DNA from 3 places in the Bacillus sp. ISL-77 genome. Region 1 is predicted to be linked to each of the others. Evidence: riboswitches for the same ligand, from Rfam matches in the RefSeq annotation. Region 1 holds a riboswitch; each other region holds the start of a gene.
The links. A riboswitch is a leader RNA that binds a small molecule or an ion and turns the genes downstream of it on or off. The one in region 1 is predicted to bind cobalamin.

Region 1 (7,242 bases):
TGAACCGATCTTACGTGTGGAGGCTCCACTTTGTGAAGCCCAATTAATTGAAACAGCGCTGCTTAACATTGTGAACTATCAAACATTAATTGCTACGAAGGCATCTCGCATCAAGCAAGTCGTGGGCGATGAAGTGGCGATGGAATTTGGGAGTAGACGGGCCCAGGAAATGGATGCTGCAATTTGGGGAACAAGAGCAGCCTATCTTGCCGGTTTTGAATCAACAAGCAATGTAAGAGCTGGTAAGCTGTTTGGCATTCCTGTATCTGGAACACATGCCCATTCGATGGTCCAAGCTTATAAAGACGAGTATACGGCTTTCATTAAATATGCCGAAACACACAAGGATTGTGTCTTTTTGGTTGATACATATGATACACTCCGCCTCGGTGTTCCAAATGCGATTAAAGTGGCAAAAGAATTAGGCGATAAAATTAATTTTATCGGAATTCGTCTTGATAGCGGCGACCTTGCTTACCTATCAAAGGAAGCACGCAAAATGCTCGATGAGGCTGGATTCACTGATGCTAAGATTGTTGCCTCAAGTGATTTAGATGAATATACGATTATGAGCTTGAAATCTCAGGGTGCCAAAATTGATAGCTGGGGAGTTGGCACAAAGCTGATTACAGCTTACGACCAAGCTGCACTGGGTGCTGTTTATAAAATTGTGTCTATTGAGGATGAAACCGGAAAAATGGAAGATACGATCAAGATCTCATCCAATCCGGAAAAAGTTACAACCCCAGGATTGAAGAGAATTTATCGCATCATCAATAATACAAACCATCATGCTGAAGGTGATTATATTGCGTTAGCAGACGAAAAGCTGCCTGAAAAACGGCTGCGGATGTTCCATCCAACCCACACGTATTTGAATAAGGTGGTTACCAACTTTACAGCAAAAGAATTACATGAAGAAATCTTTTCTAAAGGCGAGCTTGTTTATGAAATGCCTTGCTTGGAAGAATCCCGTGATTATTTGAAGCAAAACCTCGATGCACTTTGGGGCGAGTATCAGCGGATTACGAATCCAGAAGGTTATCCAGTTGACTTGAGTCAAAAATGCTGGGATAACAAGATGAGAAATATTGAAGAGGTTAAAGACAAGGTAGAGGCAATGAAAAGGTAACGATCAGGCGTTCTTTTAATAAAAAAAGGGCAGACTTAAGAGGTTTTATTTCCCTTTTGAGTCTGCCCTTCGTTTATTTTTGTTTAAAGAAATCGACAAAGGCATGGAAAATTTCGATACCCTGGTAGGTAAGCATACTTGCGGCTGATAGTGAAAAGAAGCCAATGATTACAAAGCGGATCCACATTTTAATTTCCTCCCTTATTATGGTGTTAGCTTATGATTCGGGAGGATGGATCACATAGTTTGATTGATGAAAGATGGGAATGAGAAAAATAAAGCTTTTGTGAAAACTTATGAACAAATAAATCAGTGGAGTTAGTGCTGCTGAAAGGATGATCGTAAGGATAAAGTGAGTTTGTATAACAACGGGCAGCTTTTTTTCATCGTTCCATTGGTCTTTCACCGCTCCATCATCTACGTTGATGATGGCTTTGATATTAGCGTGGGAGTGAGGAAGTGAGTAGGAAAAATGGATAAAGGTGAAAGTAAGGAAGGCAAGGAGTAACGGAATGGAAAGGTTTTTTAGCATCTTCATCAATATCCTCTCCTTCCCAAAAATGAGATTGTTTTAATCATATACACTTTTATTATATTTGAAAACAAAAATATTCTGACAATTTTCGTAGTCTTATTGAAAAAAAGGCTTTTGTCCATTAACAGGTTTCGCAATCAGTCATGCTTTGTGTTACAATCTTAGCAGTCAAAACGAGCAAAGGAAGAAACGTATGAGCAGAATAGTACCGGTTAATAAAAATGATTACATAGATGTAGTTTTTGAAGATTTAACCCATGACGGAGCGGGTGTGGCCAAGGTTGATGGGTACCCGTTATTTGTCTCGAACGGACTGCCGGGCGAAAAGGCAAAAGTGAAGGTGATTAAGACAGGCAAAGGGTACGGCTTTGGGCGATTGGTCGAGCTTTATGAAAAAAGCCCGTTCCGAGTCGATATTGAGAGCGGTGATATCCATAAATTTGGCGGCTGCCAGCTCGAGCACATCAGCTATGAAGGTCAGCTGAAATATAAAGAAAACCAGGTCCGTCAGGTGCTCACACGGATCGGTAAACTGGAGGATGTTGTTGTTCATCCGATTCTGGGGATGGACCATCCCTTGCATTACCGCAACAAAGCCCAGGTACCTGTTGGAGAGAAGGACGGCAAATTGATTGCTGGCTTCTATAGACCGAGGAGCCATGAAATTGTTGATACGAATGAGAGTGTCATTCAATTGCCTGAAATTAATGAAGCGGTTCAGACGGTAAAGGAAATATGCAGCGAGCTAGGGATTCGTGCGTATCACGAGGAATCTCATAAAGGTGTACTCAGACACATTATGGCTCGTTATGGTCAGCAGACGGGAGAGCTCATGGTAGTAATTATCACGAGGACGGCGGATCTTCCTCAGAAAAATCAGCTGGTTGAGCAAATTGTTGCGCGGCTCCCGAAGGTAAAGTCAATCGTCCATAATGTCAATTCGAAGCGCACAAACGTCATCATGGGGGAAAAAACGACAGTTTGGTGGGGGAATGAAGTCATCTATGACTATATCGGGGATGTGAAATTTGCCATTTCTGCACTGTCCTTTTACCAAGTAAACCCTGTTCAAACAAAGGTGTTATATGATAAGGCGCTTGAATATGCGGACCTTAGCGGTGAAGAAAGCGTCATTGATGCTTACTGTGGAATCGGAACGATTTCTCTATTTTTAGCACAAAAAGCAAGGAAAGTATTCGGCGTAGAAGTTGTTCCAGAGGCAATAGAGGATGCTAAGCGGAATGCAGCGTTAAATGAGATGACGAATACAGAGTTTGCTGCAGGGGAAGCGGAGGTTGTTATACCAAAGTGGTATAAGGAAGGTAATGTCGCCGATGTTTTGGTTGTTGACCCGCCGCGCAAAGGCTGTGACGAGGCCTTGCTGCAGACCATTATTGAGATGAAACCGAAAAAGGTCGTTTATGTATCGTGTAATCCAGCCACCCTAGCAAGAGATTTACGGATATTGGAGGACGGAGGATACAAAACGGTGGAAGTGCAGCCGGTCGATATGTTTCCGATGACCACGCATGTGGAAGCGGTCGCGAAGATTGTATTAAAAAACCTTTAAATCACACTGGATAAAGGGACTAAGATGAATAGTGGGTTAGATGCTGTCTGGGAGAAACCAGCCAATGGCATCTAGCCCTTTTATATAATTAACAAAATTATACAAACTTCGGGGATTGACAGATTTTTTATACATTAATGTGGATTTTAAATATCAAACAGGAATAAGCATATGGACTAGAAATATAACCGTAAAGATCATTGCCATGATTCGGTGGGACTTTTTTCGAAACCCTGATGCTTTTTTGTGGTAAGTACCCAGCAAACAAAGTGACCAAAAGAAATAAAAGGATGTATAACCCAGCAACATCTTGATATGACCATATAATCATGCTGAATACTTTTCAGAAAATTATGTACTTCATATTATTAATATGCTATAGTTAGTGAAAATTACATATCGTGTAAGAATTGGTGCCAAGCTAAGGCTTGGCTTAAAAGGGAAGAACGGTGTAATTCCGTCGCTGTCCCGCAACTGTAAATCGGAGTGAATCACAAATACCACTGTCAAATGATGGGAAGGTGTGAGGAGCAATGATGATAAGCCAGGAGACCTGCCAAATTCTAGTACACACCAGATACCTACGTGGAAATAGGTGGTGACAGTCATTTGTACGACAAACGAGTTATGAGCAGCGATGTTTATGCATATTTTTATAAGCATACCTTTAACTTGATTGTAAAGCCATTTCCATTTTGTGGAGATGGCTTTTTTGTTGTATAGGAGATTATCAAATCATTTATTTTGGATAACGTGAACTAGTTCTCTGAATCCAGCTCCAGCGCCTTTTGTTCTATTTGGGAATATGTAAATTTAAAACAGGAGGAATGTAAAATGAATTTAGTAAGTACTGCTATTGGTTACCCGTACATTGGTGATAATCGGGAGTGGAAACGTTGTGTAGAATCTTTTTGGAAGGGTGCGATATCAGAGGAGCAATTTATTTTCGAGATGAAAACGAATCGCTTGAATAATTTGAAGCGCCAGCAATCATTAGGCTTAGAGTTACTAACAGTTGGGGATTTTACCATTTATGACCGTATGCTTGACCATGCGGCAATGTTCGGATTGATCCCAAATCGTTATAAGTGGACAGGTAGTGAAGTCGATCTAACCATTTATTATGAAATGGCCCGTGGGGCAAGCCATGTTGTGGCTTGTGAGATGACAAAGTGGTTTAACACAAACTATCACTACATTGTACCTGAGTATGAAGGCAAGTCATTACAATTAACCAAAAACTACATTTTAGATTATTTTGAAGAGGCCAAAGAGGAATTAGGTCTTATTACAAAGCCTACAATAATCGGTCCTTTTACTTTTGTTAAATTAACGAAAGGATACGATGCCAAAACCAAAGCATTGTTTATTTTAAAACTCTTACCGTTATATGCTCAAGTATTCCAGCAACTTGTAGAGGCTGGGGCACAGTGGATTCAAGTGGAAGAACCAGCACTAACCCTTTCCCTAACAGCAGATGATGTAAAACTAGTGCAAGAAATTTACAAACAGTTAGCAGAAGAAGTACCGGCTGCACAAATCATGTTGCAAACCTATTTTGAAGGACTATCAGCGTATGAAGAGCTGTCTCAATTACCTGTTGCAGGGATTGGTCTTGATTTCATACATGGTGCCGAAGAGAATATGGCTTCACTTCGAAAACACGGGTTCCCACAAGACAAAGTATTAGGAATTGGTATCGTAAATGGACGTGATATTTGGCGGGCGAATTTGGCTGAAAAAGCAATGAATACAAAAGCTATTTTATCATTAAGCGGGGTAAAAGAAGCTTGGATTCAGTCTTCATGTAGTTTACAGCATGTACCTGTGACGACGAAGGCTGAAACGCGTCTAGATGCGACATTAACAAATGCTTTGTCATTTGCCGATGAGAAAATTGTTGAGTTAGCACATATCACATCCTATTTTCGTGACGAGAACTGGACTGGAAATAAGAGCGTATCACAAAGTATGATAGCGACTGAAGCATTAGAGCAGCATAAGGCGAGGAAAAATGCACGTGTGAAAGAGCTGGTATCACAAGTAAAGCCAGAGCATTTTACCCGTCCATTGACGTTTAACGAACGCCAGCCTTTGCAGAAAGAGGCATTACATTTACCGGATTACCCAACCACAACCATTGGCAGCTTCCCTCAGTCAGATCAAGTAAAACGGACACGTACAGCATGGCGTAAAAAGGAAATTACAGACGCTGAGTATGCAGCGTTTCTAAAAAGTGAAACAGCCCGTTGGATTCAAATTCAAGAAGAAATAGGACTGGATGTTTTAGTGCATGGTGAATTTGAGCGGACGGATATGGTTGAGTACTTTGGAGAAAAGCTAGAAGGTTTTGCCTTTACAGAAAAAGCATGGGTTGTATCCTATGGTTCACGTTGTGTCAAACCACCAATTATTTATGGTGACGTCGAGTGGACAGCCCCAATGACCGTGAAGGAAGTAGAAGCGGCACAGCAATTAACGTCTAAGTATGTGAAAGGGATGTTAACAGGTCCTATCACAATCTTAAATTGGTCTTTTGTCCGCGATGATATTTCACGTGAACAAGTAGCCAACCAACTAGCCTTAGCACTAAGAGAAGAGATTCAAGCTTTAGAAGATGCAGGCATTGCCATTATTCAAGTGGATGAACCGGCATTACGTGAAGGATTGCCATTACGCAAAGAAAAATGGGCTGATTATTTAGCATGGGGGGTAAATGCCTTTAAGTTAGCAACTTCTAGTGTGAAGAATGAAACACAAATCCATACACATATGTGCTATTGCGAGTTTAATGACTTTATTGAGCCGATTCGTGCCCTTGACGCAGATGTGATTTCAATCGAAACGTCTAGAAGTCATGGGGAGTTGATTCAATCTCTTAAAAAAAATCCATATGAACTTGGTATTGGTTTAGGAGTGTATGATATTCATAGTCCACGTGTACCAAGTCTAGAAGAAATCAATGCGATTTTAAACGATAGTTTAGAAATTATTTCAAAAGAACAGTTCTGGGTGAATCCAGATTGTGGTTTAAAAACACGTCATGAAGAAGAAACCATTGCATCGCTAAAAAATATGGTGTCAGCCGCTCGGAAACTACGCCAGCAGCAACAACAAACTGTTTAAATCTAAGCTTAACAATTAAATTAAGGGCCTTTTCCATTTTTGGAAAGGCTCTTTGGTTTGTTTAATTAACTGAACATCACCACGTAGGTATATGTGCATAAAATGATTAGTGCACGAAAATGGAGGTGTGATGTTCAAATATGATGTATTTCAATCATTACTATAGAAATAACCCTTACAATACGTATGTGCCGATATCAGAGTTAAGCAGGGTAGGAGCAAAGGTTACTTGGGATGAAAAACAAAAGGTTTTTAGAGTCACAAGTGATTATCATCTATTAAAGGTTGAAAACCAACAATTAAGGCAGAGGATAACAGAATTAACGGCGCTGGTAACGAATCGTGGCTTAAGGGCTAATGATCAAAACTGGGAAATGCACTTAGCTGACCAGGGAAATACCAATTATTCAACTGCTACAATGCCAGTAGATTTGACGTTATTATCATTAAAGAAAGATCCATTTAATAATGCATCTAAACTGTTTAGTGTAAATCAGAATCAGCTGTACTCTGCTGAACGAATTTCGAAAAAAATACTCTCTGCAACCGACTTGGACACCTATAAAGAGAGATGGAATTTTTCAACAGAAGACGAGAATGGATTTCTTGATTTGATAGCAAGAGACGGAGTGGTATACGCTTCAACCATGACTAATATTTATGCCATTCAGGATAACGGAACCTCTCCACTGACACTTTGGACCGTTGATAGCTTTGCGAATCGTCTAATACTTGACCGAAATACATTATTTTATTACACCAGAACCACCGAGGGTCTGGATGCGATTGGTACAGTAGATATAACAACGGGTCAAAAGAAATGGAGTTATCCCCTTAAATTCCAAGAGCTAATCGAAGGAGTTTTTGCTGCTGGCGGAA
Region 2 (7,242 bases), on a different contig from region 1:
TTAAAGGTATACCATGTGGAGTTGGCTTGAGAAAGGTCACGTTTAAGGAAGCCGTTACGAACCTTGGGGGCTCCGATCCATCACCAGCTGCATGTCCATTTTTTCGATGAAGCGCCAATGCAGCAGAACCTGTTCCATGACAATCTATTAACGAGGCAACAATGCCGCCATATACAAAACCTGGAAGTGCTAGATGCTCTGCTTCTGGTGTGAATATAGTTACTGTTTGTTCACCCTGCCAGCCAGTTCGAAAATGATGTCCCTCTTCGTTTAATCGACCACAGCCATAACACCAGGCGAAATCATCCGGATAATCATCCTGAATTGCTTTTAAAACTTTATCTTCCATTAATTTCTCCCCCTTCACCGAAAACGCTTTCATAGACATGATAACATTGTTAAAATTCCCTGGTCAATCAATTGACAAAATATTAGAAAATCCAAACATTTCACATAAGTTAGAAAAGGAAAACCCTTGTGCTGCAAGGGTTTTCTTCTGAATATTTCTGTAGTAATAACAAATAGACTCTATATGGAGCAAAAAAACCCAATTAGACTACTAATTCCAAACTTCCTCTGCAATTACCCTATTCCCTGCTTCCGGCTTAATTGATCCAAAAAGATAGTCACGAATCTACTACACCGATCAATATCCTTCATTTGGAGGCTAACCTCGATTTTTAGGGTGGCAATTAAATTTGTGTGTACGTAAAGCATATCCTTAAATTCATCAACAGCTCCGCAAAACTTCGGGTAACCACTATCCCCTGTGCCGATTACACCTGTCCGTACCTTTTTTACGTCCTGAGTTTCGAATGCACGATAAATCTCCATCATTTCTTGAGGAATTTCGCCATTTCCCCAAGTATAGGTTCCGATCACAATAGCCGCAAACTGGGATAAATCCCTAACTCGAAATTGCTCGATCCGAAAGAGAGAAACCATTACATTCTTCTTTAAAAATAACTGACAAATTCGTTCAGCTAATTCTTCAGTATTTCCTGTTTTGGAAGAATATACGATGGCAATTTTCATAACTCATCGAAACCGTTTGATTGTGTTACCTTTGCATAGCTTCTTGACTTCTGTTCAAAAAAATCGGATTTTGTTCCATTCATCATTTCATCACTGAAAACATGGATCCAAGGCATTGGGTTTACCCTTTCTTTATATAAGTTCTGTAAACCCAGCTGACGCAGTCGTTTATTTGCAAGATATTCGGTGTATCCTTCGTACTCGCTCAATTCAATACCATCTATATCCCTCAAAATCATATGTGCCCACTCTTTTTCAAGTTGGACAGCTTGTCCAACCACTTTATACACATAATCAATGTTAGCCTCAGTATGTAAATCCGGATTTTCTGTTAAAAGAATTCGTAGAAACTGTGCCATGAAATACGCATGTTGCATTTCATCCCGTTGAATATAGCTAATCATTGTACTAGTCTTAAGCATTTTTTGCTGGCGGGCAAGATGATAGAAAAAAGCAAAGCCAGCATAGAAATATATACCCTCTAGATTAATAGAATTCACACCTAGTTGAAATAAATTTTGTGGTGTAGGATTCTCACGGAAACGTTCATATGCGTCTAATATCAGTTGGTTTCTTTTTTGCACGAATGGATCATTTTTGGCTTGATTGAACCGATCCTTTTGTTCATTCAAAGGTACAAGTGAACTTAATATATAGGAATAGGATTCATTATGGACCGCTTCCTGCTGGGCGATGACAGCAAATATTGCTTTAAAGCTAGAATCTGTCACATAATCCATTACTTGACACATTGTTGGTGTTTGCAGGCTGTCTAAAGAAGCAAGTTGTGTATTTATTCGTAAAAAGACATCTTTCTCCGTTGAACTGAGAAAGTCCCACTGTTTTATATCATCTTGCATATTAATCTCTTGAGCTTTCCAAAAGTTTGACAATAATGTCTGATATAAATCGTATATCTGTGGATAGGCAATATCATTCCAGTTGAGCAAGCCTGATGATTTTCCATTAATAATACCGGTTGATTTATTGGGAAACTCGGGGTTTAACAGTTTTATTCTTGATAGCGGTAAATGAATATCCATAAAATAATCTTCTCCAATCTATTCTAAAAGATGTTAGCTATGGCAAGCATCACATTCGTCAATTTCTGTTTGAGATGTGCTTCTAACATAGTACGTTGTCTTTAGTCCTTGCTTCCAAGCTTCCATATGCAGGTTGAGCAAGTCCTTTGCTTTTATATCGTGCCTAACATATAAATTAAAGCTAATGCCCTGATCAATATGGCGTCCACGTGCCGCATTCTGTTTAATACTCCACACTTGATCTAATTCATGTCGCGAGCGACGATAATAGTCATATGTGATATGGTTTAAATCCGGTGCAGTAACTTTAAATTTAAAATTTTTCTTTTCCTCTGCATATTCAACAGAATAGATAGGATCGATTCCGTCAGTGGAACCTCCAATTTTCGCTGTGGATGAGTTTGGAGCGATAGCCATTAACCATCCGTTCCGAATGCCATTATTAACGACATCCCTTTTTAGTTCAGTCCATCTTTTCGATTGATAATTTTTCCGTTCAAAATAACTTCCTGTATGCCATTCTGAATCGTTAAATAGACTATAAGACCCTTTCTCCTTTGCTAGTTCCATTGATGAACGGATCGTATAAAATGCAATGTCCTCATACAGATGATCTGCATAATTTACCGCTGCTTCAGACTCCCAGTAAATCCCTTTAAGAGCTAGTAGGTGGTGCCATCCAAATGTACCAAGACCCACGGCTCTGTACTTTTTATTTGTAAGTTGAGCCTGTCCAACAGAGATTGTATTTAAATCAATCACGTTATCGAGCATTCTTACTTGGATCCTAATTAAACGCTCTAAAACATCTGCAGGGACTGCTTTTGCCAGATTAATAGACGATAAATTACAAACAACGAAATCACCAGGCTTCCGAATTATCACGATATTGCCCTCTTCATTCTGGTATTCGTTTACAATCGTCGTTGCGGACATATTTTGAGCAATTTCTGTACATAAATTACTGCAGTAAATAGAAGTTCGGCCCTTACCCAATACATGCTTATTCGGATTTTGCCTGTTTACTTCATCACGATAGAACATGTATGGTGTTCCTGTTTCTAATTGAGCAACCATGATTCGTGTCATAATATCCATGGCACGGTAGGTTTTACGAGGAAGAAGCGGGTTACCTGCGGCCTCTTCATATTTCTCGGTAAAGAATTTAACATCCGTTTCATCATAAAAATCCTCAAGTCCGAGAAGGTTCCCTTTTTCATCCTTCCAGCCCATAAATTGTTTTACTTGATGGGGACAAAATGTATGCCACTGCCCAATACTTCTTCCATCCTCATCTTTCTCTTCTAATTTTTTCATAAATAGGTCTGGTATCGTGACACCCGTGAAAATGTCATGGGCCTTACGGCGTTCATCCCCATTATTGGTTTTCAAATCGAGAAAACCGTTCATGATATCTTTATGAAATAAATCTAGGTAAACCGCAATGGCACCTTGCCGTTGACCTAACTGATCAACACTGACAGCTGTATTATTTAACAATTTAATCCATGGCACAATTCCGGAAGAGTTTCCTTTGAATTTCTTAATATCGGAACCAAGGGCACGAACTTTACCATAATAAATCCCTATACCACCGCCATCCTTGCTTAGTCGAGCAATATCCCAATTATTTAAATAGATGCTATCAAGGGAATCATCTACTGTATCAATAAAGCAGGAGGAAAGCTGACCAAAGCTTTTGCCTGCATTCGCTAAAGTGGGGGTAGCAACCGTCATATATAAATTACTAAGTGCCCAATACGCTTCCTTTACAAGTTGGAAGCGGATGGACTTCTTTTCATCCTTCATAATCGTCATGGCAATAATCATGAACCTCTCCTGCGGGAGTTCATATACATTTCTATTATGATCTTGAGCCAGATAGCGATCCGCCAGTAAAAATAACCCTATGTAATTAAATAATAAATCTTTATCTGGATTTATCTCTTTTGCTAGTTGCTCGATTTCATCTTTGCTATATAAGCTAAGTAAATTATGAGAATATATCCCGGTATCAGTCAATTCTTTTATTAATCTATAAAAATCTCCATATTTTAAAGAACGATTATAGCCTCGATTTTTTGCTGACTTTCTATATAATTCATTCAGATATAAACGGGCAGCGACAAATGTCCAATTTGGTTGGTCTATTGCAATTTGATTCACAGCATATAATAAGGCTTGGTGATTAGCTTCCCCCTCTGTTTCATCCAGTTTACTAATTTGCTCTTTAAGCTCCGTAGTATCTATCTGATATTTTTCTGAAACTTGATTAATAGATTCTAATACGTAATTAAGTTCTGCTTGAATCTCCTTAGTTATCATTACATTTCCCCCTATAATAAAAAAAATCCGCTCAACGGTAATTGAGCGGATGAAACGATACACTACAAAAGGAATAAAAAAATCCAATGCCTCCTGTCGCCACCGTTCATCTTCTCAATCCCCGAAGAAGTTGAAACATCTTAAGAAAGACAGGTCTCCTGACTCATGCTTCTTCCTACTTTGAACCCTTCCCATATAAGTACCTAATAGATTAGACATTTCTTATACAGTGGTTTGCTCATTTCGTCAGCATTTACAGTTGCGGGGGCAGTTCTGGATTTACACCAGATTCCCTATTAAGCCACAATGGCATCGTCTCTTAAGGTTAACACAATATATAGTTTGATTATTATTTATTGAAACAATATATAGTGAATCGATTAATTTAAATAATAGTATAGTCACCAAAATAATTCAAGTCTATTATTAAATAAAAATGAAACCTATCTGGCCTGACACCTTTTTTTAAAACACCAAGGATGTCACTGAACCCTTTGTATTCTATTTTGAATGCCATAAGTGAACGGTTTTGGCTGGGCTTTACTGAAGTTAACTAATGCATCAAGGTCAACGGGTCCGACTTCTTTGTTTTTAGCTTGAGTAAATACAGTAAATCCATCTCCGCCTCCAGAAAGAAAAATATTCGCTGTCACAGAATAGGGTTTATTAGGATCCATTTCCGTGCCATCTGGAAGCTTGGTGCTCACTACCCTTTGCCCTGCTGGTTTATTTGGATCCCAAGTATAGCTTAAGCCAGAAATCTGCAGCATGTTCGTTTTTGTTGCCCCCCACTGCTGGTTGAGCAATTCTCGGATTTGCTGTCCCGTCATCGACATTTTGACAAGGTCATTATTAAAGGGCTGTACCGTGTAAATTTCTCCCCAGGTGATATCGCCAGGATCAATATCGGCTCGAATGCCGCCAGGATTCATAAAGGCTAATTCGGTATTCAACGCTTTCCTTTGTGCATCCGCAATGAAATCGCCAAGCACTGACTCACCATTTTCATTTTGCTTGGCCGTCAGACTTTCAGATGAAGAGCCAACAACTTGATTAACTATCGGTTCTATTTTTGCTTCATATCCTTCTATCATTTTCTTAATTTCGGGATCGGGCTCGATTCCTTCTTGAAAGGTAGTTACAATCTCAGCTCTTTTTGAGACAATATCCTTTGTTTTAGGATCTATCTCAAGATCAACATCAGAGAAAGCAGTTCCATAGGAATAGGATTGAACAACTAGTTTATTGTCAATCGTTGCGTTCATATAGGCATGGTTATGGCCGCCGAAGATGATATCCACTTCATCGTCGACCCGGTTTGCGATATCGACAAGCTGCCCTGCTGGATTTTCTCCGTTTGTACCTGAAGTGCCTGGGTTATGGGCTAAAACGACAATCGACTTTACCCCTTGTTTTTTCAACTCCGCTACATTCTGATTAATTGCTTCTACTTCATCCGTGAATTTTAATCCTGCCACGCCGCTAGGGACAACAAGCGTTGGAGTCTCAGTAGTTACCACACCGATAAAACCAATGGGCATCCCATTTACTTTGATCACTTGATAAGGAGGCAGAATCGTTTTTCCTGTTTTCTCATTGACTACATTGGCAACAATCCATGGGAAGTTTGAACCTGCAAAATTGCCAGTTTTCGGATGTGTTCCCCCTTTTATGAGGCGCATCAGTTCCGTTAAACCTTCATCAAATTCATGATTACCAACAGTACCGATGTCAAAACCCAGTTTGTTCAAGATCTCGATTGTTGGTTCATCCTGTAAAAGGGCCGAAATTGGAGGGCTGGCCCCAACCATGTCTCCATCTTCAACCAATAGCGTATTTTTATTTTCTGCTTCACGCTGTTTTAAATAGGCTGCTAAATAATCGACCCGACCGGCCGGTTTCCCGTTAACTTTCCGAGTCACATTTAATTGGCCATGCAAGTCATTAATCCCTAATAGTTGGACCTGAATGAAACGATTATTTGCGGCCGGTGGCTTTCCCTTTTTGGGATTGACCGTTTCTGGACGGTTGGATTTATGTCCATGATATTCTTCAGATAACCCTTGATCTTTTCCTATAGTTGGTTTCTGTCTGCTAACCTCTACAACTTGAGGCTTAGTAACAGTTTGAAATTGATTATCCATATCCCTTAGGGCACGAGCTGAAGCACTTTGATATCCCGTTATCGCCACCAGTGCTAGGATCGTTAAGGAAAGAAGCGTTTTTTGAAACAATTTCATACTATTCCTCCTACAATTTTCTAAAAGAACCAAAGGTATTTTTCTCCTTGTAGGTTAGGAATATGCAGAAAAGGCACCAAAGAAGTTTGGTGCCTGACACTCATTATTGTTTGACTATCAGACTTTGGTAGGTTGAGGATGTCCTTACTTCGATGGTTAAGGTTCCCTTTTTATAGATGGATTTAATGATAAATGGGGCACCGGTGGTATTCTGAAATTGAAAGTCCGGTCCACCATAAGATACGGTTGCATCTCTGCCAGCAGGTACATACCCAACCGACAAGGAATGGTGATGTTTTTCAATATAACTAACACCTACCTGATCCACTGCATTGAACAGGGTTGATGACGTCTGGCAAATTCCTCCGCCGATTCCGTCGACTAATTGCTTATTTACAATTTCCTTCGCCTTTTGATATCCGTGGGCGGCATCACTTGGACCTACAGTGGTATTAAATGAGAAAATATCTCCCGCTCCGACAATGATATTATTAATGGCCTGTGCCGACAGCTGAATATTCTTTGAACGGCCTACAACTCCGCTATTAAATCTCGTTGTAAAGCTTGCCACGACAACTTCCCCTAACTGGTCAACATCC
Region 3 (7,242 bases), on a different contig from region 1:
TGTTTGTACTCTTGAACAATCCCCTCTATGACCCCGACAATTTGGTCCGGTGCGATTCCTTCCGCTACGATTTGGCCGGGATGTGCCGTTCTTCCGGCTACCTTTGCCCCTAAAAATAAATCAAACGCTCCCTTACGGTAGACAATGCCAATATCCTCTTTTACGGCTCCATAACAGGCCATACCGCAGCCATTCACACCAAGTTTCAATTCTTTGGGGAGTTCAATGCCGCCAAGTCTTTCCTGCAGCTCATCGGCATAAGGGATGGAATCCTTCTTTTCTCCGTCACAAAAATCACAGGCTTTTACGGTTAATACGTCACCAACAGGAGCAATCAAAAAGTTGGCCGCCGCTAGTTTTTCAACAATCTCATCAGGCTTAGAGGTTAAAATTTGCAACTTCATAAAATGGTCTTGTGTGTATTCCATGACACCTTCTTCTCCGACAATTTCGGAAAGAATGACCATCTGAGTCGCGGTAAATTTTTTATTGGCGACACCAGGGCTGACCGCTACCTCAAAAATAGATTGAAAGTCTTGCTTCACCATTAAACCTTGGGATAGGCCATCGTTCTCACCAAGGATCATTTGCAAGGCTTCCTCAGCCAGCTCTCTTGGCGACTCTTTCACTGAGGTTGGGGTGACTAGTTTTTTGTGCACCGGTGTTACTTCTTCTGTTTGCTCCAGTGCCCATGGTTCGGCTTCCTTTTGCAAACGTTGATGCGGTTTCAACGGCTGTATTGCCTGATTTAATGTATACTTCCGCTGATAACCGCGCGGAGTGATGATCAAGCCGTCGTAGTAAAATGTTGAAGAGTTGCCAATTAAAACGGTGGTTAACATTCCAATTTCATGATCTAGCATCTCTTGTAAATTGGTTAAGACGATCTTTTGACTATCACGGTAAGCACTCTTTACCAATCCTACAGGGGTTTCTGGCGAGCGATATTTTAGTAGAATTTTTTGTGCTTCCATGATCTGTCGTGTTCTTCTCCCGCTTTTTGGATTATATAAGGCAATCACAAAATCAGCTTGAGCGGCCGCTTCGATTCGTTTCTCGATCAAGCTCCAAGGTGTCAAATGGTCACTTAAGCTGATCGTACAGGCATCATGCATGACCGGCGCGCCTAATAAAGAAGCACAGGAGTTGATGGCAGAAATGCCAGGGACCACCTCCACTTCTACCCCTGAGTCTTTTTTCCAGCCTTTTTCGATTAGCACTTCGTAAACCAGTCCTGCCATTCCATATACACCGGCATCACCGCTTGAAATGACGGCTACCGTGTAACCGAGTTCGGCCTGTTTCACTGCCTCCTGGGCCCGGCTCACTTCTTCTGTCATTCCTGTGCTGATGATTTGCTTTCCAGCTATTAATCCCTTGATTAAATCAACGTAGGTTTTGTAGCCGATGATGATATCACTTTCTTCGATGGCTTCTTTTGCCCGTCCGGTGATATGTTTTTCATCACCGGGGCCAAAACCAATAATTAATAATTTGCCTTTCACACTATTACGCCACCTTCCAAAATTTCAAACTAGAATCCAGATACTATCCGCTGTTAAATCTTTTCTTTAACAGCTTTTTGTACTCCTTCGATGCATTCCGACCCTTCTGGCTGTATGAATCCTTCTTCGGAATATTCATAGATCGCATGCTCCTGAAGGCAATGACCTTCCGCCAGATGACGCCTTACAATCGTAGCTCCCACTTCTGGCGTCACGTTTTTATACCAGGTCCCGTCTGGATAAACGATAGCAACGGGAGCGTCCTTACATCTCCCATTGCATCTCGTTCTTGTTGTATGTACGAGTGAATCTAAGTTTAAATTGGTGATTTCATTCCGAATCGCTTGTGTCGCTTCCTCCCCACCCTTTCTCATACAGCTGCTGCCGTTGCAAATGAAAACATGGTGTTTCGTCCCTTGTAAATTCCAAGTAGTCATGTCACACTCTCCTTTTCGTTTTTTACGTAAAAAAAGCACCCCTATGACATAGGGGTGCAGAATATATACACACAAAAAAATAGCGGTGTATGTTCAGCACTTCTCCCTATGTTCCCGTAGGTTGATGGAAGTTATTAGGTAAAGGCAGGTCTCCTGACTTAGGTTCATCATTCCATTGCGTCTTCCCGAATTCCTTCAGTGACATCTGCAATGAACTCCCCATACAGTGGCGGGTACCGTGACGGATTTAAACCGTACTTCCCTATTAAGCACATATTCGTGCACCTATCCTAATCTATTCAATTGTTAAAAAGGCTTGTTCCTTCTAAAGCTAAACTATGAGAATTAAAAATGATTTAGAATCATCAAAACGAAAAAATCCGTTCAACATTAGTTGAACGGATAAAACGTCAGCACAAAGAAAGTTAATAAATAATCCTTTTTGTCCAAACGTTCCATCTTCTCAACCCCCGAAGAAATCGAAACTTAAAAAGCTAAGACAGGTCTCCTGACTTGTGTTTCTTCCTACTTTAGACCCTTCCCGAATCGTCAATAAATAAACGGTCCAGTGGTTTGTCTATTTCGTCCACACTTACAGTTGCGGGGACAGTTCTGGCCTTTCACCAGATTCCCTATTAAGCCCTAAGGCATCTTAACTAATAATTAACAAATTCATATGTAATTTTAAGAGATAATAATTATACTAGTCTAACAAATAGAATATTTCAAGTGCTTTTTTAATTCCCTTATATTATTTTAGGGGATCGGCATAGCTATCGGATTTGAAAGGCTCGATAAAACGATGGTTTAAAATTAAAAATTTTTATTCCTTTCTGATTACAAAAGGGTTCCCTATTTTTAAGGACACCCTAGCTAATTTTTGATTAACAATTATTCCATTAGGCCTCTTATGTTAGGTGAAAAAATATTTGTTCATTTCTTTTATTAAAAGGTCCAATTGTTACATCTCCCCACCAAAGGTGGCCACTGTCTGTCTGTCATGTCCAAACTCCTGACCATTCCATTTCAATACAGTTTGTACATATCCCAGACTGTCCGCATTATACCTGCCAGCTATCCTTTGATACGCTTCGAGTTCATATCTATTATCCCTGTTAAAATCAATCGGGTATAAACCAGACAAAGGATTCACCCACCCATTAATAGGAGCCCTTAATATTCCTTGGGGGTTATAGATTTCCGATAAATATTCCTTCCCCTTATAAATAAGGTCAAGAATATACTTTTCTCTGAGACGATAACTGATTACCTTTGCTTTGTATTGATTTTCATATGTCACATCGTACTTATAGGAATCATTGAATGCATCTGAATCAAATATTTGTCTAATTTGACCGTTCATATAAGAAAAGATATACGCATAAACCGTGCCGGCGCTTCCTCCGGTATCAATAACCACTAAAATATCTTCCCCCTTGTTTCCTGTCAAATCACCTAGAAAAAGTGTGGGGTTGTATCCTGAGTTATTTTTAAAATGGATGTGATCATAGTGATGTGTTCTCCCATTTTGGACAACCAATGTGATATCTTTCCAAAATGGACTATCAGGAGTTTTATATGCCGTAAGATAAACATTATCCTTTATCCCGTCTCCGTCAATATCACCCCTCTTTACTGTTACGATGGCTGGACTATTAGTATCTATCTGTCTTGAATCAGCTGATTGCAGTCCGGCCCGTATTTCAAAAAGTTTGTGCTTTGAAGGATAAGGATTGGGAAAGGACAAAGCCAGATCAATTGTTTGCAGTGCTTCATTTGTTAATCCAGCTCTTGACTGCGTTTTAGCCAAACAGTACCAATAATAGGGATGATTCGTCTCACGTATTTTTGTGTAATAATGATGGAGCTCTTTATTGAAGTCATTGGTGTCCATTTACAACCCACCTGTCTTATTATTCTCCATATATACTTATGTACGAATTCACAGGAGCATTCCAAGGTCCGTTTTCCATAGGTTATCGTCTCGTAGGTTCCATCTTTTTTCCATAAAAAAAAGCAGGTACCTGAGCTATTACTAGCCATTACCTGCTTTTTCGTGAAGTTCCACTAGATATCAGTTTTATCACCCAACAAGTCTAATGGAGAATTGTCTCCAACGTTCTCTAGCAGCGGAGTTTCTACCGCTACACCTAAATTTTTTAGTAGTTTAGCAATGGTTTTCATACCACTAAGGGGATTAATTTTGGTTTCATAAGAATCTTGAATGCCATGTTTCTAAATGGGTAGCCCCAACGACATGGAAGACATTCGGACGATCAATCAGGAATTTTAAGGCGACAAAGTCTTTATCCATTGTTAATTCATAGAGCATTCGTTTGAGCCCCTTGATCCTTCCTCTATAGATATTTCATTTGTATGCCTGGCTATTTTTTATTCCTCCTTGTTACATGACAAATGATTCAATTCAAAAGTAGCTGTAATTTTCAGATTCCTTTGTTTATAGATAATAATCTTTTATTTAATCTAGGAGTATACATGATCAAGAATCCAGAACGCCCAAAAGTGTATAGAATGAAAGCCAGCCATAGGCCATGATTATGCCAGATAGGTGTTGCCGTAATTTGTATAAGGATATAGGCGATCATTGCGTAAATCATAGAGTTTCGAACGGGAGCAATTTCAGTTGCACCTGTGAAGGCACCATAAATGACAAGGCCAAAACACGCGGCAAACGGGTATAGAATAAGCCATGTTCCATATGTAGTTGAAAGTTCGATTACACTTGGTAGATTGGTAAAAAGCGCAATAATTTGTTTTTGAAATAATCCATATATACAAGCTATCACAAAAGCCGTAATCACCGACCATTGTTTTGATAAAGTAAGTGTTTTTTTATATAAATCCTTGTCGTTTGCTCCTACCGCTTTGCCGACAAGAATACTCGTAGCGTTAGCAAACCCCTCAAAGAAATAAGCCATAATGTAATGAATTTGAAATAGAACAGCATTGGCCGCTAAAAAGTTTGTACCAAACGAAGCACCTTTTGCTGTAAACATATTAAAAACGACTAATAAACAAATCGTTCGAATAAACAAATCCTTATTAACGTTAAACATCTTTTTCATAGACTGTGTATCTATAAGTTCTTGAAAGGATGGTAACCTCCATTCAAACGGTGATGCCTTCATCACAATGAACATCCCTAATATAAAGGCTGTCACTTCAGCAATCAAAGCGGCAGCAGCAACCCCTTTTACAGCAAAAGAAAAGACATGGACAAAAAGAATGGCCAATATCATATTCAAAACATTCATTAACACCTGTAAACATAAAGATTCTTTAATCTTTGCCATCCCCATTAACCAGCCAAGGATAACATAGTTCAGTAGTGTAAAGGGTGCTCCCCAAATTCTAATTCGAAAATATTCAGCTGCAAACTTACTGACATCAGAATCGTTTGAAAACAATATCAAAGCTACATATTCAATCGGCCATTGTAAGAGAATAAAACACACCCCAACCACAACAGCTAATAAAAATGGACGCGATAAAGCAAGTATTCCTTGGGCTTGATCGCTTGCCCCATTCGCTTGTGCGGCAAAAGCAGATGTACTAACCCGTAAAAAACCGAATACCCAATACAAGGTATTAAAAATAAGAGTCCCGACTGCAACTCCTCCAATATATGCCGCATCAGGAAGCTGTCCCACAACGGCTGTGTCTACAGCACCTAACAAGGGCGTTGTCATGGTCGAGATCGTTAAGGGAATCGCCAAAGTGAGGTACGCACGATGATTCATTAGGAATTTCCTCCTTCTATCAATACAAATAAGAACAATAGCCCCGATTTTGCAAATGAAATCGAGGCATTCGAAAAGTGTTTATAATGTTTAAATTAAACAGGTCTAACCGAACGAAAACGAGGGTGCTCGGCCAGCATTGAATCTCTCATCTTATTTACTACAGGATGTTCTGAAGAAAAAAACTGTTTTTTTGCATCGTAAAGCTCGACCAATTCTCCTTTTTCTAGTACACCTAATCTATCACTAATCGTATAGGCAGCTTTAATATCATGCGTAATAAAGAGATATGATAACCCGAAGTCTGCTTTTAACTCCTTGAGTAATTCTAAAATAAGGGTTTGATTCACCATATCTAGACTACTGACAGATTCGTCTAAGACAATCAGCTTTGGCTTGAGTGAGATGGCTCTTGCAATATTGATTCTTTGCAATTGGCCACCGCTAAATTGATTAGGATATTTTTTTAAGTCGTCTTCACTTAGCCCTACCCTTTCTAATAATTCAATAACGGTTCGTTTTTGCTCAGCAACTGTTAGCTTTTCATAGTTTTCTAGCGGCTCTGCAATAATTCGTTCGGCCGTCATTCGAGGGTTAACCGATGAGTATGAGTCCTGAAATACAGCTTGAAGATCACGACGGATTTTTTGACGACTATGCTTATCTGCGGTATATATATCATGCCCTCGAAACAGAACCTGTCCACATTGCGGCCGTTCCAGACCAAGAATCACTCTTCCTAAGGTACTTTTACCAGCTCCGCTCGTACCAAGCAAACCTAAACAGGTTCCTTCCTCAATAGAGAGAGAAATGTCGGAAAGTGTTTTTTTAGAGCGATCTTTCCAGTTGAAAAACGTTGGAGATCCAAAGCTATGGGTTACTTCATTTACTTGTAATAAACTCATTTTTTCACCCCTTATAAATGCCTAAGTCAAGCCAAATGGATGACAGGTTCATCTAAATGTACTATTGACCGTGCATTTAAAAGTTTTTTTGTATACTCATGCTGTGGATCATCAAATAGTTGGAATACACCAGCTTTTTCTACTATTCGACCATTTTGCATAACGGCAACTTCATCAGCCATTTCAGAAATGACACCGAGATCATGGGATATTAATAATATGGCTGACCCATATTCAGAGCGAATTTTATCTAAGTGGTACAGCACTTTCTTTTGATTATTTACATCAAGTGCGGTGGTCGGTTCATCGGCAATAATTACCGCAGGATGTAAGCAAGCGGCAATAGCAATCATCACCCGTTGAAGCATACCACCACTCAATTGAAAAGGATAGTATTTTAATAGTTTAACAGGATCTGGTAAGTTCACATGATGCATCGCCTCAATGGCAAGCTCTGTTGCTTGTTTTTTATTCCATTGTGTATGTGTTCGAATGGTTTCTATAAATTGGTGGCCAATTGTAAAAACAGGCGTAAAAGCATTCATCGGATTTTGCATAATAAAGGCTATATCCTTACCACGAATCATACGCATTTCTTTCTCTCCTAAACCGTTCAATTCGCTTCCTTTTAATA

Region 2: it holds a riboswitch for cobalamin, as region 1 does, so the genes downstream of both, J7E77_RS12705 (ribonucleoside-diphosphate reductase subunit alpha) here and metE (5-methyltetrahydropteroyltriglutamate--homocysteine S-methyltransferase) in region 1, are expected to answer to the same signal.
Region 3: it holds a riboswitch for cobalamin, as region 1 does, so the genes downstream of both, J7E77_RS00970 ((2Fe-2S) ferredoxin domain-containing protein) here and metE (5-methyltetrahydropteroyltriglutamate--homocysteine S-methyltransferase) in region 1, are expected to answer to the same signal.

What each region holds. Positions count from the first base shown of each region.
Region 1 covers NZ_JAGGQY010000027.1:120,428-127,669, reverse strand. The annotation lists gene J7E77_RS11090 (nicotinate phosphoribosyltransferase) at 1-1,132, shown strand, start outside; gene J7E77_RS11085 (hypothetical protein) at 1,350-1,670, opposite strand; gene rlmD (23S rRNA (uracil(1939)-C(5))-methyltransferase RlmD) at 1,861-3,237, shown strand; cobalamin riboswitch at 3,632-3,812, shown strand; gene metE (5-methyltetrahydropteroyltriglutamate--homocysteine S-methyltransferase) at 4,072-6,363, shown strand; gene J7E77_RS11070 (outer membrane protein assembly factor BamB family protein) at 6,504-7,242, shown strand, end outside.
Region 2 covers NZ_JAGGQY010000033.1:2,550-9,791, reverse strand. The annotation lists gene J7E77_RS12720 (PaaI family thioesterase) at 1-349, opposite strand, end outside; gene J7E77_RS12715 (flavodoxin domain-containing protein) at 583-1,035, opposite strand; gene J7E77_RS12710 (ribonucleotide-diphosphate reductase subunit beta) at 1,032-2,078, opposite strand; gene J7E77_RS12705 (ribonucleoside-diphosphate reductase subunit alpha) at 2,112-4,403, opposite strand; cobalamin riboswitch at 4,535-4,736, opposite strand; gene J7E77_RS12700 (bifunctional metallophosphatase/5'-nucleotidase) at 4,886-6,643, opposite strand; gene J7E77_RS12695 (VanW family protein) at 6,747-7,242, opposite strand, start outside.
Region 3 covers NZ_JAGGQY010000002.1:181,966-189,207, forward strand. The annotation lists gene cobJ (precorrin-3B C(17)-methyltransferase) at 1-1,505, opposite strand, end outside; gene J7E77_RS00970 ((2Fe-2S) ferredoxin domain-containing protein) at 1,559-1,942, opposite strand; cobalamin riboswitch at 2,069-2,246, opposite strand; cobalamin riboswitch at 2,424-2,612, opposite strand; gene J7E77_RS00975 (VCBS repeat-containing protein) at 2,904-3,836, opposite strand; gene J7E77_RS31030 (hypothetical protein) at 4,152-4,274, opposite strand; gene J7E77_RS00980 (MATE family efflux transporter) at 4,387-5,703, opposite strand; gene nikE (nickel import ATP-binding protein NikE) at 5,799-6,608, opposite strand; gene nikD (nickel import ATP-binding protein NikD) at 6,635-7,242, opposite strand, start outside.